2 regions of the Halomonas sp. MMSF_3323 genome follow, and region 2 is predicted to be linked to the other one. Evidence: predicted binding sites of a transcription regulator. Region 2 holds the regulator's gene; the other holds the start of a gene.
What was found. The regulator FNR, encoded in region 2, switches genes on or off when oxygen is low (the NO sensors DNR and NnrR bind a similar motif). The targets are predictions, from matches to a motif close to TTGATNTANATCAA.
Positions count from the first base shown of each region.

Region 1: a site for FNR is predicted at 3,103-3,116, ahead of ccoN (cytochrome-c oxidase, cbb3-type subunit I). Genes of this name have one in related genera too.

Region 1 covers NZ_JASHIT010000079.1:228-4,656, forward strand. Annotated here, with positions in the region: gene ccoP (cytochrome-c oxidase, cbb3-type subunit III) at 1-753, opposite strand, end outside; gene RBB39_RS22550 (CcoQ/FixQ family Cbb3-type cytochrome c oxidase assembly chaperone) at 750-962, opposite strand; gene ccoO (cytochrome-c oxidase, cbb3-type subunit II) at 965-1,582, opposite strand; gene ccoN (cytochrome-c oxidase, cbb3-type subunit I) at 1,606-3,030, opposite strand; gene RBB39_RS22565 (alpha/beta family hydrolase) at 3,196-3,906, shown strand; tRNA gene RBB39_RS22570 (tRNA-Val) at 4,086-4,161, shown strand; tRNA gene RBB39_RS22575 (tRNA-Asp) at 4,202-4,278, shown strand; tRNA gene RBB39_RS22580 (tRNA-Asp) at 4,308-4,384, shown strand; tRNA gene RBB39_RS22585 (tRNA-Asp) at 4,414-4,429, shown strand, end outside.
Region 2 covers NZ_JASHIT010000017.1:77,278-99,180, reverse strand. Annotated here, with positions in the region: gene ccoG (cytochrome c oxidase accessory protein CcoG) at 1-223, shown strand, start outside; gene RBB39_RS10680 (FixH family protein) at 223-744, shown strand; gene RBB39_RS10675 (heavy metal translocating P-type ATPase) at 744-3,218, shown strand; gene ccoS (cbb3-type cytochrome oxidase assembly protein CcoS) at 3,215-3,445, shown strand; gene RBB39_RS10665 (sulfite exporter TauE/SafE family protein) at 3,442-4,128, shown strand; gene fnr (fumarate/nitrate reduction transcriptional regulator Fnr) at 4,283-5,023, shown strand; gene ttcA (tRNA 2-thiocytidine(32) synthetase TtcA) at 5,184-6,143, opposite strand; gene RBB39_RS10650 (hypothetical protein) at 6,376-6,615, opposite strand; gene RBB39_RS10645 (3'-5' exonuclease) at 6,711-7,403, opposite strand; gene RBB39_RS10640 (DUF294 nucleotidyltransferase-like domain-containing protein) at 7,400-9,223, opposite strand; gene RBB39_RS10635 (sodium:solute symporter family protein) at 9,326-11,119, opposite strand; gene RBB39_RS10630 (DUF4212 domain-containing protein) at 11,158-11,415, opposite strand; gene RBB39_RS10625 (NahK/ErcS family hybrid sensor histidine kinase/response regulator) at 11,807-15,751, shown strand; gene RBB39_RS10620 (YdiU family protein) at 15,840-17,363, opposite strand; gene RBB39_RS10615 (GntR family transcriptional regulator) at 17,476-18,174, opposite strand; gene dctP (TRAP transporter substrate-binding protein DctP) at 18,466-19,461, shown strand; gene RBB39_RS10605 (TRAP transporter small permease subunit) at 19,529-20,086, shown strand; gene RBB39_RS10600 (TRAP transporter large permease) at 20,086-21,435, shown strand; gene RBB39_RS10595 (malonyl-CoA decarboxylase) at 21,512-21,903, shown strand, end outside.

The DNA.
Region 1 (4,429 bases), on a different contig from region 2:
GGGCGCGCCCAGCGCCTGGTTGCCGGTACCGTCAGGCATATGGCAGGCGGCACATACCGAGGTGAAGACGGCGCCGCCTTTTTCGGCACGTTCGGCGTCCTCGGCCTGGCCGGACAGCGACAGTACATGCTGGGTCAGGTTCTCGATATTGTCCGCGCCGAGCTGCTGCCATGACGGCATCAGGCCATTGCGTCCGTTGTTGATGGTGGTGACGATGTGCTCGGGCTCGCCGCCGTAGAGCCAGTCGTCGTCGGTCAGATTGGGGAAGCCGTAGCCGCCCTTGGCGTTGGAGCCGTGGCAGATGGCGCAGTTGTTGAGGAAGATGCGCTCGGCCACCTGCATGGCGTCACCGTCCTGAGCGAGTTCCGGGATGGGTACCTGCTGGTACTTCTCGAAGATCGGCGCAAAGCGCTCTTCGGCCTGGGCGACCTCTTCCTCCCACTGACCTTCCTGGCTCCAGCCCAGCACACCGGCGAAGTTGCCGAGGCCCGGATACAGCACCAGATAGCCCAGGGAGAAGATCACCGTGGCAACGTAGAGCTGAAACCACCAGCGAGGCAGCGGGTTGTCGTATTCGTCGATACCGTCGGCGGTGTGGCCGGTGGTCTCGACGGTGCCGTCGGCGTCAGGGCGCTTGTCGGTCTTGCGGTTGGCCCACAGAAGCCAGAACGCAAAGCCGATGGTGCCGAGCGTGATGACGATGATCCAGGCACTCCAGAAGCCTGAGAGGGCATCACCCCAAAGCGTATTCATGTGTTCTTCTCTCCCCTGTCCTCTCGGGAATCGGCCTGTCGCTCGGCCGTGCGGTCACGATTCGGTTGTTCGTCGTCGTCGGCGAACGGCAGCTGCGCCGCCTGATCGAACTCGCGCTTGCGGCGGCTCGAGTAGGCCCAGGCCACCAGGCCCAGGAAGGCGATCAGCAGGATGCCGGTCAAGATGCCGCGAAAGGTTCCGATATCCATGGTTACGGGCTCTTCGCCGAGCTGGGCAACACCGTGCCAAGCTGCTGCAGGTAGGCGACCAGGGCGGTGATTTCACGCTCACCGCGGACCTCGCTGGTGGCGTTGGCGATCTGCTCGTCGGTGTAGGGCACGCCCAGTTTCTGAAGGGTGCGCATCTTGGCCGGGGTGTCCTCGCCTTCCAGGGTGTTCTCGAACAGCCAGGGGTAGGCCGGCATCACCGATTCGGGCACTACGTCCCGCGGGTTGTAGAGGTGGGCACGATGCCAGTCGTCACTGTAGCGACCGCCGACGCGGGCCAGGTCCGGGCCGGTGCGCTTGGACCCCCACAAGAAGTTGTGCTCGTAGACGGATTCACCGGCCACACTGTAGTGGCCATAGCGCTCGGTCTCGGCACGGAAGGGGCGAATCATCTGCGAATGACAGCCGACGCAGCCTTCGCGGCGATAGATGTCCCGGCCTTCCAGTTCCAGTGCGGACAGTGGCTCGAGGCCCTCGACCGGCTCCGTGGTCTGCTTCTGGAAGAACAGCGGTACGATCTCGGCCAGGCCACCGAAGCTGATCACCACCAGCACCAGCACCGCCATCAAACCGACGTTCTTTTCTATGATCTCGTGTTTCATGTCAGTCTCGGTCCTTCGTTGACTCAGGCGGTCTGGGGCAGGGGCGCGCCGCGCTTGGCGGAACCCTTGACGGTCATGGCCACGTTGACGGCCATGATCAGCATGCCGGTCACCCAGAAAAGGCCACCGATCAGGCGCACGATATAGCCGGGGCCGCTGGCCTCGACGGTCTCGACGAAGGTGTACATCAAGGTGCCGTCTTCGTTGATGGCGCGCCACATCAGGCCCTGCAGGATGCCGTTGACCCACATCGCGGCGATGTACAGCACGGTGCCGATGGTGGCCAGCCAGAAGTGCACCGCCACCAGCTTGACGGAGTACATCTCGGTGTGACCGAACAGGCGTGGAATCAGGTGGTACATCGAGCCGATGGTGATCATCGCTACCCAGCCGAGGGCGCCGGCGTGGACGTGACCGATGGTCCAGTCGGTGTAGTGGGACAGGGCGTTGACGGTCTTCACCGCCATCATCGGGCCTTCGAAGGTCGACATGCCGTAGAACGACAACGCAACGACGAGAAAGCGCAAGGTCGGGTCGGTTCGCAGCTTATGCCAGGCCCCGGAGAGGGTCATCATGCCGTTGATCATGCCGCCCCAGGAGGGCGCCAGCAGAATGATCGACATCACCATGCCCAGCGACTGCGCCCAGTTCGGCAGGGCGGTGTAGTGCAGGTGGTGGGGGCCGGCCCACATGTAGACCATGATCAGCGCCCAGAAGTGGACGATGGACAGGCGGTAGGAGTAGACCGGGCGCTCGGCTTGCTTGGGCACAAAGTAATACATCATGCCGAGGAAGCCGGCGGTCAGGAAGAAGCCTACCGCGTTGTGGCCGTACCACCACTGCACCATGGCGTCGATGGCGCCGGAGTAAATGGAGATGGAGTAGGTGGCGGTGACCGGAAGGGCCGCGCTGTTGACGATGTGCAGTACGGCAACGGTCAGGATGAAGGCGGCGAAGAACCAGTTGGCCACGTAGATGTGGGAGGTCTTGCGGACCTTGATGGTGCCGAGGAAGACGGCTGCGTAGGTCACCCACACCACCGCGAGCAGAATGTCGATGGGCCATTCCAGCTCGGCGTATTCCTTGACCTCGGTGAGGCCTAGCGGCAGGGTGACGACCGCGCACAGGATGACCGCCTGGTAGCCCCAGAAGGTAAAGGCGGCCAGCTTGTCGCTGATCAGCCTCACCTGGCAGGTGCGCTGGACGACGTAGTAGGACGTCGCGAACAGGGCGGAGCCGCCGAAGGCGAAGATGACCGCATTGGTATGCAGCGGGCGAAGCCGACCGAAGCTTGTCCAGGGCAAGCCAAGGTTGAGTTCCGGCCAGACCAGTTGGGCGGCGAGAATCACACCGAGGGTCATGCCCACGATGCCCCACACCACCGTCATGATCGCGAACTGCCGGACCACCTTGTAGTTGTAGGTCGGATGTTCAAATGCTGTGCTCATGATCAGTTTCCCATCGATCGCGTAAAGGGGACGATCCCCCGGCCATAGTGCCTGCCCGGCAATTGCCTCAGAATGATGCAGATCAACAACCACTCAGAATTCTAGCCCAGCCTGGCAGTGAGAAGAACTTAGCCTCTGGTGGCAGTGAACTTTGGAAACTTTGCCGTGTCACAACTCGTTTTACCCGACGCTTTTACTCAGGAATTCAGCCAGGCACTCGCCGCCGGGCACCGTGGCGAGTGGCAGGTGCCCGACCTGGCGCCGGTGATCATGGAAGGGCCACCCAGTCGCAATGTGCTGCTGCTGGCGCATGGGGCCGGTGCCGGACACGATTCACCCTTTTTGCTTGAATGGCGCGCGGCGCTGGCCAGGGCCGGCGTACAGACGCTGTCATTCGAGTTTGCCTATCTGCGCGAGATGCGTGCGGCGGGGCGTCGGCGGCCGCCGCCCAGGGTGGCTCGGCTGGTGGAGGAAATGCGCCTCTGGCGTGACGTTTTGTCGCAGATGGTGCCGGGGGCGCTGTGGCTCGGCGGCAAGTCCATGGGCGGTCGGGTGGCCAGTCTGCTGGCCGCCGAGGACGGTGCGCCGGGGCTGGTGCTGGCTGGCTACCCCTTTCATCCCGTGGGCAAGCCCGAGCGCCTGCGTCTGGATCACTGGCCGTCGCTGGCTTGCCCTCTGGTGGTACTGCAGGGTACCCGGGACGCTTTCGGCACTCGCGACGAGGTGGCGGGCTATGAGTTGGCGGCGCATGCGCGTCTTGAATGGCTCGAGGATGGCGACCACGACTGGTCGCCGCGGCGCTTGAGTGGACTGTCGCGTCAGGACCTGATGGCTAAGGCGGCGCGCGCTACCGCGGACGCCATGGGCAAGTCGTGAGCGCTTCTTTCTACAAGGGTGGATATCGCGGCGCTGTGGCGCCAGCCCTTGCGCCGTCTGGCTTTCGGCCCAAGTCGATGAATGCACGGGCAAAAGTCGGGACAAAAAAAACGAGAAAGATGCGTGGAGCGCGTTGACATCCCCCGGATGTTCTGTAGAATGCAGCGCCACGTGACCAGGGGTGGTTAGCTCAGCTGGGAGAGCACCAGCCTTACAAGCTGGGGGTCACAGGTTCGAACCCTGTACCACCCACCATCATGAAAATGATGGATGGACACGTAGAGTAGAGAGCGCTGGACCGGTAGTTCAGTTGGTTAGAATGCCGGCCTGTCACGCCGGAGGTCGCGGGTTCGAGTCCCGTCCGGTCCGCCAGCGTCTCTTCTCGAATTGGTCATCATTGCGGACCGGTAGTTCAGTTGGTTAGAATGCCGGCCTGTCACGCCGGAGGTCGCGGGTTCGAGTCCCGTCCGGTCCGCCAGCGTCTCTTCTCGAATTGGTCATCATTGCGGACCGGTAGTTCAGT
Region 2 (21,903 bases):
TCATCGCTACGTGATCGAGGTAGCCGGCATCGAGGGTCTCGAGAGCGACACCACCGCCATCGAGGTTCCCGCCAACCAGTCCCGCCAACTGGTGATGACCTTGAGCGTGAATCCTGATCAGATGGAACAACGCAGTGCCGATATCAGCGTTCGCGTCCTCGCCGAGGACGATCCGTCCGTGGCCATCGAACGTGAAAGCCGCTTTATAGGAGTTACCCCCTGATGTCCCTGTCCGATCCCCAGGTGCCGCCCTGGTACAAGCAGTTCTGGCCCTGGTTCCTGATCGCCCTGCTGCTGTCGTCGGTCACCTTCAGCATGGTCTACCTGGCCTTCTCGATCCGCTACTTCGACGGTTCGGTGCCGGACGATTACTACAAGGAAGGTCTGGCCATCAACGTCCAGCTCGAAAAGCAGCAACGTGCCGAGGCGCTGGGGCTGGCGGCCGAGCTGCGCATCGACGCCACCACCGGCGACGTGGTGGTAACACTCGATGGCGACGAACGCCCAGAGCGGCTGGATCTGGCGCTGAAGTTCCCCACCGATGGCGCCCGCGACCGGGCACTGGTGCTGACCCACACCCGTGCAGGCCACTATGTCGGCACCCTCGACCGCAATCTGCGCTATCGCTGGTACCTTCAGCTGCAGCCCCACGCAGAAGGCGCGTCAGGACAGCCTGAATGGCGCCTGACCGGCGAGGCAGAGTTCCCGCGGGAGACCTCCGTGCGCCTGACACCGGGACTCTGATGGCGGCCTCGTGCTACCACTGTGGCGCCCCGGTGGAGGCCACAGCACCCTGGTCGATCACCCTGGATGGCCAGCGCCATCCGCTGTGCTGCCCGGGCTGCGAGGCGGTGGCCCAGGCCATCGTCGGCGGCGGCCTGGACAGCTACTATCGCTTTCGCACCGCCCTGCCGGAGCGCCCATCGCCGACACCCGCCGACGAGGCCCGCTATCAGGTATTCGACGATCCGGGCCTGCAGGATCGTTTCGTGCGTCAGGATGGCGACACCAAGGTAGCGACCCTGGCGGTGGATGGCATCACCTGCGCCGCCTGCGCCTGGCTGATCGAACACCGCCTGAATGCCCTCGACGGCCTGGAGAGCTGCGCTGTCAATCTTTCCCAGCATCGCCTTCAGGTGCGCTGGGATCCCGAACGCCTGTCGCTGTCGCGCCTGCTGGCCGAGATGGCTGCCATCGGCTATCCCTCCCAGCCCTACGAGCCGGACCAGGCTCAGCAGCGGCTCAAGCAACAGTCGCGCCAGATGATAAGGCGCCTGATCGTGGCGGCCGTCGGCATGATGCAGGTGCTGATGTTTTCCATCCCGCACTACGTCGACGGCGGTGATCTCAGCACCGAGTTCGAGCGTCTGTTTGCCTGGCTATCGCTGGCGCTGACCACTCCGGTGGTACTGTACTCGGCCCAACCCTTCTTCGTCGGCGCCCTGCGCGATCTGCGAACCCGCGTGCTGGGCATGGATGTGCCGGTGGCGCTGGCCATCGGTGGTGCCTTCGTCGCCAGCACCTGGTCGGTCGTGAGCGACTCCGGGGACCGCTACTTCGACTCGGTCAGCATGTTCACCTTCTTCCTGCTGTTCGGACGCTACCTGGAGTCTCGCGCCCGTACCCACTACGGCCGCAGCGGCAATGCCCTGGCCAGCGCGCTGCCGAGTGCCGCGGTGCGCCTCGACGAGCAGGGCGATGAACGCGTCATCCCTGCCAGTCAGCTGGCGCCTGGTGACCGGGTTCGGGTCAGCCCCGGCGCCCAGATTCCTGCAGATGGCACCCTTACCTCGGGCCTGGCCCAGATCGACGAGTCGCTGCTGACCGGCGAATCGCTGCCCTGCCTGCGTCGCCAGGGAGATACCGTGCACGCAGGTACCCTGTGCATGGACAGCCCGATCGAAGTGATGGTCACCCGCGTCGGCGACGATACCCGCGCCGCCGGCATTCTCGATCTCACCGACCGTGCCTTCGCCCATCGTCCACGTATCGCCCGCCTGGCCGAGCAGGTGGCCCATCGCTTCGTGTTGAACCTGCTGGTCATCACCGCCCTGGTGGCGCTGGTCTGGAGCCTGATCGACCCTAGCCGCAGCCTGTGGATCACCCTGTCGGTACTGGTGGTGACCTGCCCCTGCGCCCTGGCGCTGGCGACCCCCACCGCCCTGACCGTGGCCCACGGCCGGCTGAGACGTGCCGGGGTACTGGTGACCCGAGCCGATGCGCTGGAGACCCTGGCCGGCCTCGATCGCGTCGTCTTCGACAAGACCGGCACCCTGACCCGGGGGCGTATGCAACTCGCCGAACACCGGCCGCTGAGCGACGACGAAGGAAGCGCCAACAATGGCGAGATGGACGCTGCCGCCAAGCGCCGGCATCTGGCACTGGCGGCGGCACTGGAGACCGGCTCGGAGCACCCCATCGCCCGCGCCTTCGCTGCCTGGCGCGACGCCAGCTGCCAGGCCAGCGAACTGCGCAATCACCCGGGGCAGGGCGTGGAAGGCGTGATCGACGGCCGGCGCTGGCGACTGGGCCAGCCGCATTTTGCCTGCCTGGGCCGACCCGTTCCTGAGCTCCCTGGCGCAGGGCTTTGGTTGCTGCTGGCCAGCGAAGGCAAGCCCCAGGCCTGGTTCAAGCTCGACGATCAGCCCCGTGACGACGCCGCCGAGACCCTCGCCGCCCTCGCCCATCGGGGGCTTGCCATCGAGATCCTGTCGGGCGACCGCGCAGTCAACGTCGGCCAGCTTGCCCGCACGCTGGGCGTCGATCAGTGGCGTGGCGAGGCCACCCCCGAGGACAAGCTCGGGCACTTGAAGGCGCGACAGGCACAGGGTGAAAAGGTGGCCATGGTCGGTGATGGCATCAATGACGTGCCGGTACTGGCCGGCGCCGACCTTGCCATCGCCATGGCCGGGGCCAGCGACCTCACCCGCACCCGCGCCGATCTGGTATTGCTGGGCGAACCGCTCACGGGTATCGTCGAAGCCATCGAGGTGGCCGGTCAGACCCGTCGCATCATTCGCCAGAATCTGTCCTGGTCGGTGCTCTACAATGTCGTGGCGCTGCCCGCAGCGGCGCTGGGCTTCGTGCCCCCATGGCTTGCCGCCATCGGCATGTCACTCAGCTCGTTGCTGGTCATCGGCAATGCCCTGCGTCTGCGACGTGGACGCACCAGGCGGACCGCGACGCCTTCACCCGTCACCGCAAGCCCCGGCCCATGAGCATCCTTTACCTGTTGATACCCTTGTCGTTGATCCTGCTGGGCCTGGCGGTCTGGGCCTTCTTCTGGGCGGTGCGCAACGACCAGTTCGAGGACCTCGAAGGCCCCGCCTATCGCATCCTGTTCGAGGATGAGGACGACACTCGCGGTGCCGATGACGGCGCTTCCTCTTCCGAAACGCCTGCGCAGACATCCGATCGTGATCCATCGTCCAGAGGGCCTGAGTGAACCCTACCGGCCTGGAACTGCCTCCCATGATGGCGGCCTTCGTGTTTGGCCTGCTCGGTGGTGCACACTGTATTGGCATGTGCGGCGGCATCATGAGCGCTCTGACCTTTGCCATCCCCCCCAGCATGCGTCAACCTTGGCGGGTGAGCACACTTGTGCTCGGCTACAATGTAGGTCGTATCACCAGCTACTGTGTGGCGGGCGCTCTGGTTGCCACCCTGGGTTCGGTGATCGGCCTTTCGCCGACCCTGCGTGGCCTGATGCAGATCGTCGCCAGCCTGATGTTGATCCTGATGGCGCTTTACATTGCCGATCTATGGAAAGGCCTGCGTCACGTCGAGGCACAGGGACGTCACCTCTGGAGGTACCTGGAACCCGCAGGCAGACGCCTGTTGCCGGTGGTGCGTCTGCCCCAGGCGGTGGCGCTGGGCGCCATCTGGGGCTGGCTGCCCTGTGGCTTGGTGTACTCGATGCTGGCCTGGAGCCTGGCACGGGCCGAGCCCCTCGAGGGCGCACTGCTGATGGCGAGCTTCGGTCTTGGCACGCTTCCGGCGCTGGTGGTGACGGGCCTCGCCGCCAGACAAATGCAGGCCCTGCTGGCGCATCGGGCAACACGCCTTGTCGCCGCTGGCATGATCATCGCCTTTGCCGTCTGGCAACTTTGGACTGGGCTGCATCAATGACGCATCCTACCTCTAAGTTATTAATCCTAAAGAGGTAGACGCCACTTTTAGCTGATCTGAGGGTGTAGAATAGTGCCATCAACGTGCTGTACGGGCGACGTCTGTTCTCCCCATGGCCCAGTCAATATCGATCCCAGATCCACAGGAGCTGCGAATGAGTCCTACGGCCCAAGATCGGCGGCGTCCCATGCTGCATGAGACTCGCTGTGAGTCCTGCAGCCTGAGTTCCTTGTGCCTTCCGCTGTCGCTGGAGACCGCCGACCTCGAGCGCTTCGATTCCATCATCCGTCGTCACCCGCCGATCAAGAAAGGTACACGATTGGTCGAGCAGGGAGATCGCTTCACCAGCGTCTTCGCGGTCCGATCGGGGAGTCTCAAGCAGATCACCACCGAAGGCAGCGGCGAAGCTCAGTTGACCAACTTCTTCCTGCCCAGTGAACTGGTTGGCCTGGATGGCATCGACGACGGCCGCTATCCCGGCAGCGTGGTGGCGCTGGAGACCACCACGGTGTGCGAGATTCCCTTCGACCGCCTCGATGCGCTGACCCAGACCCTACCGGAGCTGCGTGCCCAGCTGTTCCGCACCCTGAGCAAGGAGCTGCGAGAGGACCGCCGGATGATGCAGCTGCTGTCACGCAAGACCGCCGATCAGCGCCTGGCCTGCTTCTTCCTCGGCCTGTCTGACCGCTTCCGCCGCCGCGGCTATTCACCGTTCAGCTTCCGCCTGTCCATGTCCCGCGCCGACATCGGCAATCACCTGGGGCTGGCGGTGGAAACGGTCAGCCGTATCCTCGGGCGTTTCCAGCAGCAGGATCTGGTGGCGGTATCGGGACGTGAGGTCAATATCCTCGACCTGACCGCGTTGTCGACCCTGGCCGACACCGAAGTTACCTGAGCGGGCCTGGCGGCAGTGTGCCGGGCTTGGCCAGCAGCGCCCGGTACCCAGGATCTGGAAAGCAAAGCGTAATAGATGGCGTGTGACAAGAAAGAGGCCGCATCCGGAGATGCGGCCTCTTTTGCTGTCATGGCGTCATGCACATTCGCTGTTGGCGAGATCAGCCGGCATCCACCACGTCGATGCGCCGGGCCTGGCGTTCGGCCTGTACGGCCTCCAGCCCCTCGAAGTCGAACAGTTGCCGATCCGCCAGCTGCGACGGCGCCACATTGGTCACCGCCTTGAACATGCTCTCGAGGCGCCCGGGATGCTTGACCTCCCACTCGGCCAGCATCTCCTTGACCACCTGGCGCTGCAGGTTGGGCTGGGAACCACACAGGTTGCACGGGATGATCGGGAACTCCATCGCCTCGCTGTAGGCCTGGATATCGGCCTCGCGGCAGTACGCCAGCGGGCGGATGACGATGTTCTTGCCGTCGTCGGAGAGCAGCTTGGGCGGCATCGCCTTGAGGCTGCCACCGAAGAACATGTTCAGAAACAGCGTCTCGAGAATGTCCTCGCGGTGGTGGCCCAGGGCGATCTTGGTCGCCCCGATCTCCTCGGCGAAGCCATAGAGAGAGCCGCGCCGCAGGCGTGAGCAGAGCGCGCAGGTGGTCTTGCCCTCCGGCGTCTTCTCCTTCACCACCGAATAGGTGTCGCGCTCGAGGATGTGGTAGTCCACGCCGATGCTGTCCAGATAGTTCGGCAGCACATGCTCCGGAAAGCCCGGCTGCTTCTGATCCAGATTCACCGCCACCAGCGAGAAGTTGACCGGCGCGTTGCGCTGAAGGCTGCGCAGGATCTCGAGCATGGTGTAGCTGTCCTTGCCACCAGACAGACACACCATGATCTTGTCGCCTTCCTGGATCATGCCGTAGTCGATGATGGCGTTACCGGCCTGGCGGCGCAGGCGCTTCTGCAGCTTGTTGAACTCACGCCGTGCCTTGGCCTGAACTTGGGCTTCCGTCTGATCGCCATCCGCAGCAGGGTCGGCCGGGCTGACGCCGGCATCGATCGAGAGATGGTCATCCTCGGGGGTACGGGGATCGAACAGGGTGGCGGAGGCGGACTGTGGCGACATGGGAGCGGGACATCACGGCTGAAAATGAAAGAGGCGCCAGTCTACCATCCGGACGCTTTAGTGGCGAAGAGGTCAGCGACCACTCACCCCGGCGAGGACAATAAGGGTGGGGCTTTTCGTCGGCAGCTCATCGGAAACCGCCAAGGACGACACCGCCGTAGTGGCGCCCTTGCGCGTCGTGGCCTGGTCTGGCCTGGCAAGTCGAAGAACGCAAGTGCCTGTCAGCCAGGCCCTAGACGACGTTCAGCGCCAGCAGATAGCGCACCACCACGCCCAGCAACAGCAGCAGGATGCCGGCACGTTGCCAGCCAAACTCGCGCACGGTCAGGGTCAGGCGCTTCTCCCAGAACTTGACCATGCCCCACAGGTCCCGGGTACGGCGATAGTACTGGAGGTAGGCCACCAGCACCGAGACCAGGCCCAGCGCCAGCAGCGTGGGCTCGAGAAGGGTCAACATGGCGTGCAGACTCATGACAGGATCTCCTTGCAGGTGAATGGTTGCCGGTGCGGGCGGCACCGGGTCAGCGCGGATGACGGCAACGGGTCAGCGCGGATGACGGCAACGGGTCAGCGCGATGGCGCCGTGAGTGCCCCGCTCTCCAGGCGCAGATGCATCAGCGCCGTGGTGACGGCGTCGCCCAGGGCCGTATGGCGTCCCATGATCGGGACTCCAAGTCGCTCTGCCAATTGTTCAAAGGTCGGCTGCACCTCGATTTCCGGGTGACTTCGGCGCAGCCGCTTGCGGTACTGCTGGGCCACGTCGATGGTGGCGTTGGGCAGCGAGAAGCCAAACTCCGCCTTCAGGTAGCGATCCAGCATGGCCAGGTCGAAGTCGATACACCAGCCGACCAATGGGCGATTGCCGATAAATTCCAGCAGCGTCGTCAAGGCCTCGCGTACCTCGAGGCCGCCTTCCAGGTCGACCCCTCGCAGGCGATGGATGCAGATGGAGTCACCACTCAGACTGGCAGGACGCGCGAGCCGCAGGTCCAGCGACTCGCTGGTCAAGACGCGATCGTCACGGATGCGCACCGCAGCGATGGACACCAGCTCCGCATGACGGGTATCCAGACCGGTGGTTTCGCAGTCCAGGGACACCAGCTCATCGCCGGTATAGGGATTGAACAGCCAGGCGAAATCGCCATCGGCCTGCCGACGCCTGTCGGCCACACGCCTGATCGCTCTCAGCATCGGGTACTCTCCCAAGCGAAACCATTGACGCCAAGGCAGCTTGCCCTGGGGGGCTGCCTCGACACTCATGCATACTCCAGGTGATAGCGGTGGGACAGGCTGGCCTTGAACTCCTTGACCAGGTGCAGCGCCTCGCGCAGCAAGTCCCGCTCCAGTGAATTGAGCGACTGCACCACCACCCTGTCCGGGGCGTCCGTGGCCCGGGCATCGTCGCGCCGGTAGGCCAGCTGCGCCCGAAGCCGAAGCTCACAGAACAGCGACAACGCCTCGCCGAGATCCTCCGCCACCACTCGCTCGATGCGCCCGAGTGACGCCAGCGCCGCCAGCCGGTCGTGGGTCGAGGTCTCGCGCAGCCCGCACTCCAGCGCCATGGTGCGAACACCGTGGACGATGGGAAAGATGCCACCCTTCTTGATGTCGACGCCGTGCTCGGGCTTCTTCAGCGTTCCAAACAGGGTCAAGGGCGTCGAGAACCGCAACACTCCCCTCGCCAGATGGGTCAGCAACAGTTCATTGCCCCGTGTTTCTTCGACCAGCACGTCGTGGAGTCGGTCCACCAGGGCAAAGTCACCGGCCACCCCCGAGGCGTCGGCAAGCACCGCCAGACGCATCAGGCTTTCTCCGTCGGGTTCGCTGACCCAGCGACGGATGCGCGCGCGCCATTGCGCAAGGGTGCCGACCCACTGGGGGTTGGAGACCATGATGTTGCCCGGGCAGCGAGGATAGCCCAGATCGTCGAGCACGCTGGTGAACCGCGCGGTATCTGCGCTGAGCTCGTCCCACTGCTGGTCATCGGCCAGGATCAGCGCATTGTCCTGGTCGGTCTTCAGGATCTGCTCGCCGCGCCCTTCGCTGCCGAGCACCAGCAGACAGGCGCGCTCGCGCTGAGGGGACGGCATCGAGAAGTGCCAGGCCTTGCTGATGATGCGCCCATTGAGCGCCGACAGCATGCCCATGGCGAAGCGCATGCGTACCCCTTGGGCCATCAGCGCCTCGACCAGCTCCGGCGCACGCTGACTTGCTTCGCTGAGCGAGGCCAGGGTCGTCGCCTGCTCGACCTGCAGGCTGACCACGTAGCTGCGGCTGGAAAAGAAGCTGAGCACATCGGTCAGCTCCACGACACCGATCAGCCGCTGGCCCTGAAGCACCACCACCCTGGCCACCTTGTGGCGGGTCATCTCGATCAGTGCCTCGAACAGGTACTGGCTTTCATCCACCGTCACCAGCGACAGATGAGCGATACCACCGACCTCGGCATCACCGTCGCACCCCTCCAGCACCAGGGCCTCGAGCAGGTCGGTCTTGGTCAGCATGCCAGGACCATCGGGCGTCTCGACCAGCAGGCTGTCGGCGCCCTTGTCCTTGAGGGTCAGCACGGCGTCGCGAATGCATGTCGTCGAGCCGACCTTGAGCGGTTCACGCATGCACTCGTTCACCCGGGCGAGCATGAATCCGGCCAGGGTGACCCCGCCCTCGGCGCGACGTTCGGCCAGCAAGCGCGTCTTGCTGATCAGGCGCTGGTGAAAGTAGTCCGAGAAGGCGGCGTTGTTCTCGCACAGCGACAGAAACAAGGTGTGCGGCATCAGATAACACAGGCTTTCTTCTTCGGCGACGAAGCGGTAACGGCTCTGGCCGTTGATCACGCTGATGGCACCGAACAGATCGCCCCCGGTGTAGTGGCCGATGCGCCCCGCGGCGGGGCCCTCGGCCGGGTCCAGTTCGGCGACTTCGCCCTTGTGGATCACAAAGACGAACTCGCCGGACTGCCCTGCATCGAGGATCACGTCATCCCGCCCGTAGTAGGCGATATCCAGCCCGCCCAGGACCCGCTCGCGCTCGGCCTCGTCTAGCAATGAAAACGGTGGATGAGTGAAGTCGATGTCGATCATGTCTGCTCCATGACCGACCCCGGCGAGGCCGGGGTCGGGGAGTGTTGTCGTCTGGCAGGGGGCGACGGATGGTGGGCCGACGCCCCTGCCTGATGGCCCGCTCTAGTGAGCGTGGGCCTCCCCCGCGCCTCTCGGCACACGCACGTTCTCCACCAGTTCCTGGATGTGCTCCGGCGGTGCCGCGGTTGCCCGCGAGACCACGAAGGCCACGATGAAGTGGAGGATCATGCCGAGGGTACCGATACCCTCCGGCGAGATGCCGAACCACCAGATCGAAGGATCGGTGTTGATGAACTTGGTGTAGACGATGTAGATGAAGGTGAAGCTCAGACCCAGCACCATGCCGACGATGGCCCCTTCGCGGTTCATGCGCTTGTCGAAGATGCCAAGCAGGATCGCCGGGAAGAAGGACGAGGCAGCAAGACCGAAGGCAAAGGCCACCACCTGGGCCACGAAGCCCGGCGGGTTGATGCCGAAGTAGCCGGCCACCACCACCGCCACCGCAGCAGCACTACGCGCCGCCAGCAGCTCCCCCTTCTCGCTGAGGTTCGGATTGATCTGCTTCTTGATCAGGTCATGGGACACCGCCGCCGAGATCACCAGCAACAGACCGGCTGCAGTGGACAGCGCCGCGGCCACGCCACCGGCGGCCATCAAGGCGATCACCCAGGCCGGCAGGCCGCCGATCTCGGGGTTGGCCAGCACGATGATGTCACGATCGATATAGACCTCGTTGGGGCTGTCGGTAGGCGTATTGGTCACCACCCGCTGCCCGTGCTCGCCGGGAGTTTCCTCTTCCAGCGGGCCGCTTTCGAAGGTCGGCTTGCCCTCGAACGGCGCGCCCGGCCCCATCTGCACCCGACCGTCGTCGTTCTTGTCGAGCCAACCGATCAGGCCCACGCCTTCCCAGCTCTTGAACCAGGCCGGTGCCTCTTCGTAGCTGGTCTCGTGTACCGTCTCGATGATGTTGGTGCGGGCGAACACGCCGACCGCCGGAGCGGTGGTGTAGAGCAGTGCGATGAACACCAGCGCCCAGCCGGCGCTGACCCGGGCGTCACGCACCCGCGGCACGGTGAAGAAGCGCACGATGACGTGGGGCAGACCCGCGGTACCGCACATCAGGGCGGCGGTGATAAAGAACACGTTGATCATCGGCTGGCTGCCGTCGGTGTAGGGCGTGATGCCCAGATCCGTCAGCAGACCGTCGAGACGATCGAGAATGTACTGGCCGCTGTCGTTGCCGGCGGCATCGACGAAGGTGGCACCGAGCCCGGTCTGCGGCAGCACGTGGCCGGTCATCATGATCGACAGGAACACCGCCGGCACGATGAAGGCGGTGATCAGCACGCAGTACTGAGCCACCTGGGTGTAGGTGATGCCCTTCATGCCACCGAGCACCGCGTAGAAGAACACGATGACCATGCCGATGACCACGCCCAGATTGACCTCGACTTCGAGGAAACGGGCGAAGACGATACCGACGCCGCGCATCTGACCGGCGACATAGGTAAAGGACACGAAAATAACGCAGATGACCGCCACGGTACGGGCGATATTCGAGTAGTAACGGTCACCGATAAAGTCCGGCACCGTAAACTTGCCGAACTTGCGCAGGTAAGGCGCCAGCAGCATGGCCAGCATGACGTAGCCACCGGTCCAGCCCATCAGGTAGACCGAGGCGTCGTAACCCAGATAGGCGATAAGGCCCGCCATGGAGATGAAAGAGGCCGCCGACATCCAGTCTGCCGCGGTAGCCATGCCATTGGCGGCAGGGTGGACGCCGCCGCCGGCGACGTAGAAATCCTTGGTAGACCCGGCACGCGACCAGATCGCGATACCGATGTAGAGCGCGAAGGACGCCCCTACAAATATATAGGTAAGTAGTTGTACATCCATGGAATCAATTCCCGTTCATTGACGTTATTTTGCGGGTGTCACTGTTCGTGGACGTCGTACTCTTCATCGAGCTTGTTCATCTTCCAGGCATAGAAAATGATCAGCACGATAAAGGTGTAGATGGATCCCTGCTGTGCAAACCAGAAGCCGAGCTTGAAGCCAAAGAACTGGATATTGTTGAGTACATCCACCAGCAGAATGCCGAAGCCATAGGAGACGATGAACCATACGGCCAGACAGCCGAGGATGGTTCGTATGTTTCGTTTCCAGTAGGCCTGTGCGCTCTTGTCTAGCATAAGGCTACCCTCAAGAAGTGGTTTGATCGCCAAATGCCGCCGCAAAGACGACACAAAGGCTCGAGAAGCAGACTAGACAAAATGGCCTTTCCTGGAACGATAACTTTAGTCGAAAAGCATAAATGCACTGCACCAAGAAAACTATTAAACAAAGCATTTCAGTAAGTTACAAGTATTCCTGGAATATTAGCCGATGGTCTATCACTACAAAGGTGCAATCCACCTTAGTCGCGATTCAAGGCCTTGAGACCAGGCAATGCCTTTCCCTTGATGGCGCAAAATTCCGTCAATGCTTCGCACTTCAGGCGCCCGAATCGAGGCAACCACGCTGCGCCCCTGCCGAGCAGGCCGCCAATGCCCTAGAATGGCCGCTGACGTCGAGGAGGTGCCCATGTTTGCCGGTTGGCTATTGATCGCTGTTTCACTGCTCTACATCGCCGTGCTGTTCGCCATCGCCTGGCGCGGCGATCGTCGTGCACGCCACCTGGGGGCCAGCCATCGCCGCCCGCTGGTCTACAGCCTGGCGCTGGCGATCTACTGCACCTCCTGGACCTTCCACGGCGCCGTGGGCCAGGCGGCGACCTCCGGCTGGTCGTTCGCCAGCATCTTCGTCGGTCCGGTACTGACGCTTCTATTGTTCTGGCCGGTACTGGCCAAGATGGTGCGGGTCGCCAAGCACCAGAACGTCACCTCGATCGCCGACTTCATCGCCTCTCGCTACGGCAAGACCCAGTCTCTGGCGGCCTTCGCCAGCCTGGTCGCGCTGATCGGCACCCTGCCCTACATCGCCCTGCAGTTGAAGGCAGTGTCCACGTCCTTTGCCGTGCTCACCGACGCCTCCGACATCACCCAGGCGCCGCTGTTCGGTGACACCGCTTTCTATGTGGCCATCGTCATGGCGATCTTCGCCATCCTGTTCGGTACCCGCCATACCGACGCCACCGAGCACCACGAGGGCCTGATCCACGCGGTGGCCTTCGAGTCGCTGGTCAAGCTGGTGGCCTTCCTGATCCTCGGCGCCTACGTCACCTGGGGCATGTTCGATGGCCTGCAGGACCTGATGACCCGGGCCGACACCCACCTGCAGCTGCAGCGGCAACTGGCCCAGCAGGACTTCGGCCAGAGCTTCTGGGCCCAGACCCTGCTGGCCATGCTGGCGATCCTGTGTCTGCCGCGTCAGTTTCACGTCACCGTGGTGGAGAACACCCACCGCGACGACGCCGCCCGCGCGCGCTGGATGTTCCCGCTGTACCTGGTGCTGTTCGCCTTCTTCGTGTTGCCGCTGGCCGCCGCCGGCCTGACCATCTTCGCCGGCACCGACGTATCACCCGATACCTATGTGCTGTCGCTGCCGATGGCCGCCAACCAGAGCTGGCTGGCCCTGCTGACCTTTATCGGCGGCTTCTCCGCCGCCACCGGCATGGTCATCGTCGCCGCCGTGGCGGTCTCGATCATGATCTCCAACGAGATCGTCATCCCGGCGCTGTTCCGCATGCGCTGGTTCGACACCAAGGCCCGCGACTACGGCCGCCTGGTCCTGCGGGCACGGCGCATTACCATCGCCGTGATCCTGGCCATGGCCTATGGCTTCTATCAGCTGATCGGCGAATTCACCTCGCTGGCCTCCATCGGCATGCTGTCCTTTGCCGCCGCCGCCCAGTTCGCCCCGGCGCTGATCGGCGGGCTCTACTGGAAGCGCGGCAATCGCCTGGGGGTCATCGTCGGCATGAACGCGGGCTTCGCCATCTGGGCCTACACCCTGCTGTTGCCAGCGATGATCAACGCCGGAGTATTGCCCTCCGGCTGGCTCCAGGGTGGGCCGCTGGGGATCGCCTGGCTGTCACCGACCTCGCTGTTCGGCCTGCACGTGGGTGACAGCTTTACCCACGGCGTGATGCTGTCGCTGGGGGTCAACCTGGTGGCCTACATCTTTGTCTCCCAGGTAACCCCTCAGCGGGTGGTGGAACGGATTCAGGCGTCGCTGTTCGTCGACAGCGTCGAGACCCGCCAGACCTCGGTCAATCGCCCCTGGACCGGGGCTACCACGGTCGGCGACCTGAAGGTGCTGTGCCAGCGCTTCCTCAGCGCCGGCCAGGTCGACCGCGCCTTCTCGGACTACGCCCGGCGCAACGGCAAGGCGCTGGAAGACAGTGCCCGAGCGTCCATCGACGTGATCCAGTTCACCGAGCGCTTTCTGGCCTCGGTGCTGGGCGCCTCGTCGGCGCGGATCGTCGTCAACTCGGCGCTGCAGGGGCGTGGCATCGGCATCTCCGACGTCATCTCCATCGTCGATGAGGCCTCCCAGGTGCTGGAGTTCAATCGCGCCCTGCTCCAGGCCACCATCGAGAACATCAACCAGGGCATCAGCGTGGTGGATCAGAACCTGCGCCTGGTGGTGTGGAACCAGCGTTATCTGGAGCTGTTCCGCTTCCCTGACCACCTGATCCGTGTCGGCGCGCCGATCGACCGCATCTTCCGCTACAACGCCCATAACGGCGAGTACGGCCCCGGCGACCCGGAAGAGCACGTGGAATTGCTGCTCGACAACATCCGCGAGGGCCAGCCCCACCGCTACGTGCGATATCGCCAGGACGGCAGCGTGCTGGAGGTCCAGGGCAACCCCATGCCCGGTGGCGGCTTCGTCTACACCTATCAGGACATCACCCAGCAGAAACGCACCGAAGAAGCGCTGATCCGCTCGGAAAACAATATCCGCATCTATACCGACAACGTGCCGGCGCTGATCGCCTACTTCGACCGGGAGTGTCGCTACCTCTTTACCAACCGTGCCTACGAGCAGGCCTTCAACATCAACCGCAACGAGGTCATCGGCAAGAAGGTGACCCAGGTGATTCCGGAGACCATGGCCGAGGAGCGCATTCCCTGGATTCAGCGCACCCTGAGTGGCGAAAGGGTCAGCTTCGAGGTGTCGCTCGAGATCACCAACGAAGGCCTGCGCTACATGCTGGTGACCTATACTCCGCACTTCGGCGACAGCGGCGCGATCCTCGGCTTCTTCGCGCTCTATCAGGACATTACCGAGCGCCGGCGGGCCGAGATCGCCCTCAAGGAAACCAACGAGACCCTGGAGGAGCGGGTACGCTCGCGCACCCTGGCCCTGTCCGAAGCCAACGCCGCGCTGCGCCAGGAGAACCGGGTGCGCGCCGAAGCCGAGCAGGCCCTGCGCCAGGCCAAGCAGGTGGCCGAGGACGCCAACGCCTCCAAGACGCGCTTCCTGGCCGCAGCCAGCCATGACCTGCTGCAGCCACTCAACGCGGCGCGGCTGTTTACCTCGGCGCTGTCCCAGGACATGGGCGCCGAGGACATGAAGCGCACCATCGGCCATATCGACAGTTCGCTGCAGTCCGCCGAAGAGCTGCTCGGCACCCTGCTGGATATCTCCAAGCTGGACGCCGGCGCGCTGACCCCCAGACGCAGCCATTTTGCGCTGACCGACATCCTGCGCCCGCTGCAGGCCCAGTTTGCGGTGATGGCCGAAGATCGCGGCCTGGATCTCAAGGTGGTGGGGTCGGCCCTGTGGGTGGACAGCGACAGCCAGATGCTGCGCCGAATCATTCAGAACTTCCTGTCCAACGCCATCCGCTACACCCAGGAAGGCCGGGTGCTGCTGGGCATTCGACGGCGCGGCGAGCGCCTGCTGATCGAGGTATGGGATAGCGGCCCCGGCATCCCCGAGGCCAAGCAGGCCGAGATCTTCCAGGAGTTTCGTCGCCTGGATCAGGCCTCGCGCCACAAGGAAAGCGAGAAGGGACTGGGCCTCGGCCTGTCCATCGCCGACCGCATGAGCCGGGTGCTCGACCACCCCATCCGGGTGCGCTCCTGGGTCGGCGTGGGCACGGTATTCTCGGTCAGCGTGCCCAGGGTCGAGGCGAAGGCCCCGGCCGAGGACACGGACTCCCGGCCTGCGCGCAAGGTCGCCAGCAAGCTCGACGGCAAGCGCATCCTGTGCATCGACAACGAGTCGCTGATCCTCGAGGGCATGAAGGCGATGCTGTCGGGCTGGGGCTGCGAGGTGTTCACCGCCACCTCCATCGGTGGCGCCAAGTCGGTGCTGCGCCATCTGGACGACGACCCCGACGCCATCCTCGCCGACTATCACCTGGACAACGAGGTCACCGGCCTGATGGCGCTGGACGCCCTGGGGGAGCGCCTGACCGGCGCGGTGCCCGGTATCGTGATCACCGCCGACCGCACCGAGGAGGTGGCCGAAGAGGTCCGCCGCGGCGGCTACCAGCTGCTGCTCAAGCCGGTGCGCCCGGCCGCCCTGCGGGCACTGCTGACGCGCACCCTGCAGGCCAGCCAGGCACCGCAGTAGCCGGCGCGAGCCGTGCTGGCGAAAGTTCTGTCGGCGTAAGCCCTGCTGGCAAGCAGCCCACCGGCGGCCGCGGCGCCGGTGGGGCCCCTCAGGTACCGCAGAAGGTTCTGAGCACTCGCTCGTCGCGCCCGGGCGGGGCCAGCAGGCTGGTATCGTCCGGGGTCTGGTAGGGCCGGGTCACGGCGGCGAGCAGCGTCTCGAATACGCTCAGGTCGTCGTCATCGATGGCGGCGCGAATGGCCTTCTCGACCAGATGATTGCGCGGTATCACCTGGGGGTTGGCCGCCGCCAGGCGCGCGCCGACGACCTCGTCGGCGACGCCTTCACGGGCCAGACGCTCGCGCCAGCGCGGCAGCCAGGCCTCGAGCCTGCCACTGCGCTCGAAGCCCTCGGCAAGCGCTGCCTCATCGCCGGCCAGCGCCCGTGGCAGATGGGCAAAGCTCAGGGTGAAGTCGGCGTTGCCCTCTTCCATGGCCTTGAGGAAGTCCTCGCCCAGGGCCAGGTCCTCGTCTGCCACCTGGCCCCCCTGACCATCGGTCGAGCGGCTTTCCGGCTGGCCTTGCGAGTCATCAGCCCCGAGTCCCAGCTTGGCACGCAGCACCGCCGTCCAGGCGGCGTCATGGCACTCGGCGAAGGCCTCGATGGCCTCGGTGGCCAGCGCCACCGCTCGCTCCTGATCGTCACTGATCAGCGGCAGCAGCGTCTCGGCCAGGCGCGCCAGGTTCCACTGGGCGATGGCCGGCTGGTTGTCCCAGGCGTAGCGGCCGCGCTCATCGATGGAGCTGAACACCCTGTGCGGGTGGAAGGCGTCCATGAAGGCGCAGGGACCATAGTCGATGGTCTCCCCCGAGATCGCGCAGTTGTCGGTGTTCATTACCCCATGAATAAAGCCGAGCCCCTTCCACTGGGCGACCAGGCTGGCCTGGCGCTCGACCACCGCCTCGACCAGCGCCAGCGCGCGCTCGGCCTCGGGCAAGTCGGCCAGCTCGGGGTAGTGTCGCTCGATGCAGAAGTCCACCAGCAGCGACAGCGCCTCGCTGTCACGGCGGGCGGCAAAATACTGAAAGGTGCCGACCCGCACATGGCTCGAGGCTACCCGGGTCAGTACCGCCCCGGGCTCCACCATCTGGCGCACCACCTGCTCGCCGCTGGCCACCGCCGCCAGCGCCCGGGTGGTGGGCACCCCCAGTGCGGCCATGGCTTCTGACACCAGATACTCGCGCAGCACCGGTCCGATCGGCGCGCGACCATCACCGCCGCGGGAAAAGGGCGTGCGTCCGGCGCCCTTTAGCTGGACCTCACGCAGGCCGCCGTCTCGATGGGCTAGCTCGCCCAGCAGGATCGCCCGACCATCGCCGAGCTGTGGCACGAAGTTGCCGAACTGATGCCCTGCGTAGGCCGCGGCGATCGGCGTCGCTCCATCGGGCACGGCGTTGCCACCGAGCACCTCGGCGGCACGGGTCGCGTCGAAGGCGTCAAGGTCGAAACCCAGCGCCTCGGCCAGCGGACGATTGAAGGCCAGCAGATGCGGCGCCGCCACAGGGGTGGGCGCCATCTCGGCGCGCATACGATCGGGCAGGGACGCATAGCGCCCGGAAAAGGCAGGAAACATGGGCTGCTACCTCAGGCTGGCAAGTGGGATGCCGACTACCCTCGGCCCTGCCTGTGGTGGTCGTCAAGCGACATTGCTTGCGACACCACCATCCCGGTACGGCAGAGCCCGGCTAGTTCGAGGCAGTGGCGCGTCGCAACTCGCCCCCACCCTCCTCCAGCTTGCGCACGCTGGAGACAAAGTCGCTGAAGCGCTCGCCCTGGATCAGCACGTGGTCACGCAGGATGCGCTCGGCGCTCTCGGCATCACCGGCTTCGATCGCCTGGAGCACCTCACGGTGTTCATCGAGCGAGCTCTGCATGCGTGAACGCACCTGCAATTGCAGGCGTCGATAGGGCTTGAGCCGCTGCTTGAGGGTCTGGGCCTCTTCGGCCAGGAAGGCGTTGTGGCTGGCCTGATAGATGACGCTGTGGAAGGCTTCGTTCTCGTAGTAGTAGTCGTCGCTGTCACCGGTCTCGCCGGCGCGGCGACATCCTTCGAAGGCGTCGCGCAAGGCCTTGAGTTCATCGGCTGAGATTCTCCGCGCCGCCAGTCGACCGCACATGCCCTCGAGTTCGGCCATCACCTCGAACATCTCGATCAGTCGCTCGAGCCCTAGCCTGGCGACAAAGGTGCCCTTCTTGGGGTAGACGGTCACCAGGCCACTGGCCACCAGCTGCTGGATGGCCTCGCGCACCGGGGTACGCGATACCTGGTAGGTCCTGCACAGCTCTTCGGGGTCCAGTCGCTCACCCGGCGTGCGCCGACCATTGATGATGTCGTCCTCGAGAGAGTCCCGCAGACGCTGGGCGTTGGAGGGCTTCTTGCTCATATGGCTGTCCCCTGGCTGTCCCTTGGCTGAACTCGAATCGTTCCAGCATATCCTGTCCTGATGCGACTGACCCCTCGGCGCCCTCACTCCACCATGGTCTAAGCCCTACGAATTGACAGGAATATACATGCTGGCTATTGATGTATACATCATAGCAGATAAAAAATGTTTGACCTCTATCCCCCGCGCCGACCTCGGCGCGTTTATCCCACCACCACAACACTGATCATCACGCTCGCTACAACACCCACTACAACAATCATCACAACAACAACGCCTCGAGGAGTCACCATGAAACGCCAAGCTCTCACTCTCGCCGTCGCCGCCATCGCCACCGCCAGCGCGTCCATTGCCAGCGCCGAGACCACCCTGCGCGTGTCCCACCAGTTTCCCGGTGGCCAGGGCGACGTGCGCGACGAAATGGTCCAGTTGATGGCCAAGGAGGTCGAAGCCGCCGACGTCGACCTGGCCCTGCAGGTCTATCCCGGTCAGTCGCTGTTCAAGGCCAAGGAGCAGTGGGGCGCGCTGGTACGCGGCCGCCTGGACATGACCTCGCTGCCGCTGGACTACGCCAGCGGCCGCCACCCCGAATTCTCGGCCACCCTGATGCCGGGTCTGGTGCGCAATCACGAGCGTGCCCAGCGCCTCAACGACTCCGAGTTCATGGACATGATCAAGCAGGTGATCGAGGACGCCGGCGCCCGGGTGCTGGCCGACGCCTGGCTGGCCGGCGGCTTCGCCTCCAACCAGCAGTGCATCACCTCGCCCGACACGGTGCAGGGACAGACCATGCGCGCGGCTGGCCCGGCGTTCGACGAGATGCTGGCCACCGCCGGCGCCTCCATCGCCTCGATGCCTTCGTCGGAGATCTACACCGCCATGCAGACCGGCGTGCTCGACGGCGCCAACACCTCGTCGGGTTCCTTCGTCTCCTATCGCATCTACGAGCAGGTCAGCTGCCTGACGGCGCCGGGCGAGAACGCCCTGTGGTTCATGTACGAGCCGATCCTGATCTCCGAGCAGAGCTGGAACGGGCTCAACGAGGAGCAACAGCAGGCACTGATCGACGCTGGCGAGAAGGCCGAGGCGTACTTCGCCGAGCAGGCCGCCCAGCTCGACCAGACCATGGTGGAAGTGTTCGAGGAAAACGGCGTCGAAGTGGTCCAGATGTCCCAGGAAGACTACGACGCCTGGCTCGAGGTAGCGAAAGAGAGCGCCTACAAGAGCTTTGCCGAGAACGTCGACAACGGCCAGGCACTGATCGACGCCGCCCTGGCGGTGGAATAGACCGAGGTGGGCGCGGCCGCTGGCCGCGCCTCGTCGTTCGTCGCTGTCGTGTCACCTCGGAGGCTCCATGTCACACACACCGTCCCACTCTCCCCCTCACGTCTCTGCACCCGCAGCCCCCGGTTCCCGGCGACATGCCTCCGGCCCGGTGGGCGCTTTCTGTCGGCTGATGGACCGGCTATCCATCGCTATGGCAGTGGTGGCCGGCGCCGCCCTCTTTGCAGGGGTGCTGGCCGTCTGCCACATGATCTTCGTGCGCTACCTGCTCGGTGAAAGCACCACCTGGCAGACCGAATTCGCGATCTTCTCGATCACCGGCGCCATGCTGCTGGGCGCCCCCTATGTGCTGCTGACCGGCGGCCAGGTGGCGGTCACGGTGCTGCCCGATGCGCTCAAGGGCGGCATCAAGTGCGCCATGAACCTGATCGCCTCGCTGTGCGGCCTGGCCTTCTGCATCGCCCTGGCCTACGGCTCCTGGCTCTACCTGCTGGAGGCCTACCACGGAGGCTGGACCACCGGCACGGTATGGAATCCGCCGCTGTGGCCGGCGCTGGTGCCGCTGGCACTGGGCTCGACCCTGCTGGCGCTGCAGTACCTGGCGGAAATACTGGGAGGAGCACGCTGATGGATCCAGTTACCAGTGGCATCCTTATCGTTACCGCCCTGTTCGTGCTGATGGCCATCGGCACGCCCATCGCCTTCGCCCTCGGCGGCGTGTCGCTCGCCGCCCTGGTGATGGACCGGGGCGTCAGCGAGCTGACCTACTTCGGCGAGACCTTCTTCGGCAGCCTGGCGTCGTTCGGCTTCGTCGCGATTCCGATGTTCATCCTGATGGGTGCTGCCGTGGCCTCCTCCCCCACCGGCCGCGACCTCTACCGTTCGCTGGACCTGTGGCTCGGCAAGGTGCCGGGGGGACTGGCCATTTCCAATATCGGTGCCTGCTCGATCTTCGCCGCCCTGTCCGGCTCGTCGCCTGCCACCAGCGCCGCCATCGGCAAGCTGGGTATCCCCGAGATGCGCAAGCGCGGCTATCCCGACGGCGTGGCGGCTGGCTGCATCGCCGCCGGCGGCACCCTGGGCATCCTGATTCCGCCCTCGGTCACCATGATCGTCTATGGCATCTCCACCGAGACCTCGATCGGACGGCTGTTCATCGCCGGCGCCCTGCCCGGCATCATGCTGGCGCTGTTGTTCATGGCCTGGACGTTGATCGCGTGCAAGCTGGCCGGTGGCTATGACACCCCCAGCCCCGTCGCCGATGCCGCCCGCGAGCTCAAGGACACCGTCGCCAGGAACGTCGAGACCAACATGAAGGCGCTGGTGCGGGTGCTGCCCTTCCTGGTGGTGGTCAGCGGTATCCTGTTCGCCCTCTACGGCGGTGTCGCCACGCCCTCGGAGGCGGCCGGCGCCGGGGCCTTCCTGTGTCTGGCCCTGGCCATCGTGGTCTACCGCATGTGGCAGGTGAAACCGCTCACCACCATCATGCGCGACGCCCTGCGCGAGAGCGTGATGATCATGCTAATCATCGCCTGCGCCGAGATCTTCGCCTACGCCCTGTCGTCGCTGTTCATCACCCAGACGGTGGCCGAGGCGATCGCGTCACTGGAGGTCAATCGCTGGGTACTGATGGGGATCATCAACGTCTTCTTGCTGGTGGCCGGTTTCTTCCTGCCGCCGGTGGCGGTGATCGTGATGACCGCGCCGATCCTGCTGCCGATCATTCTGGCGGCCAACTTCGACCCTTACTGGTTCGCGGTGATCCTGACCATCAACCTGGAGATCGGCCTGATCACCCCACCGGTGGGCCTTAACCTGTTCATCATCAAGGGGATCGCACCGGATATCGCGCTCAAGGACATCCTGCTCGGCAGCCTACCCTACGCCCTGTGCATGGTGCTCGGCATCGTGCTGCTGTGCTTCTTCCCGGGCATCGCCACCTGGCTGCCGGACCTGATCATGGAGAGCGCCGGATGATCCCGACGCCGACGCGTGTGACCAGCGGGCCACCAGGCCCGCTCCCACCTGGCCCAGCCCCGAGGAGATGTCCCCGATGAACTTCAGCTTTCTGCAGGAACTGTTCTCCAGTATCACACAGCGTGACGCCTTGCTCAGACGCCGGGGCGATGGCCCGCCGCTGGAACATACCCAGGTGATCGACGCCTGTCGCAAGCTTCTGGAAAGCGATGGCGAGGCCTCCAGCATCGCCCTGGCCGGCCAGGCCCTGGACGGCTACAGCTGCCTCGATGAAGACGAGAAGACGCGCTTCTTCCAGTGCCTGACCGAGCAGTTCAGTGCCGATCCCGAGGCCGTCGACGGCGCCTACGAGTGCTACCGGGACAGTCGCGGCAATGTCGACCTGCAGCGACTGTTCGAGGCCTGCGAACCGCAGCGCCAGGAGCTGTTGCGCCGGCTCAACCTTACCGCCGGCGGCACCTATGAGCT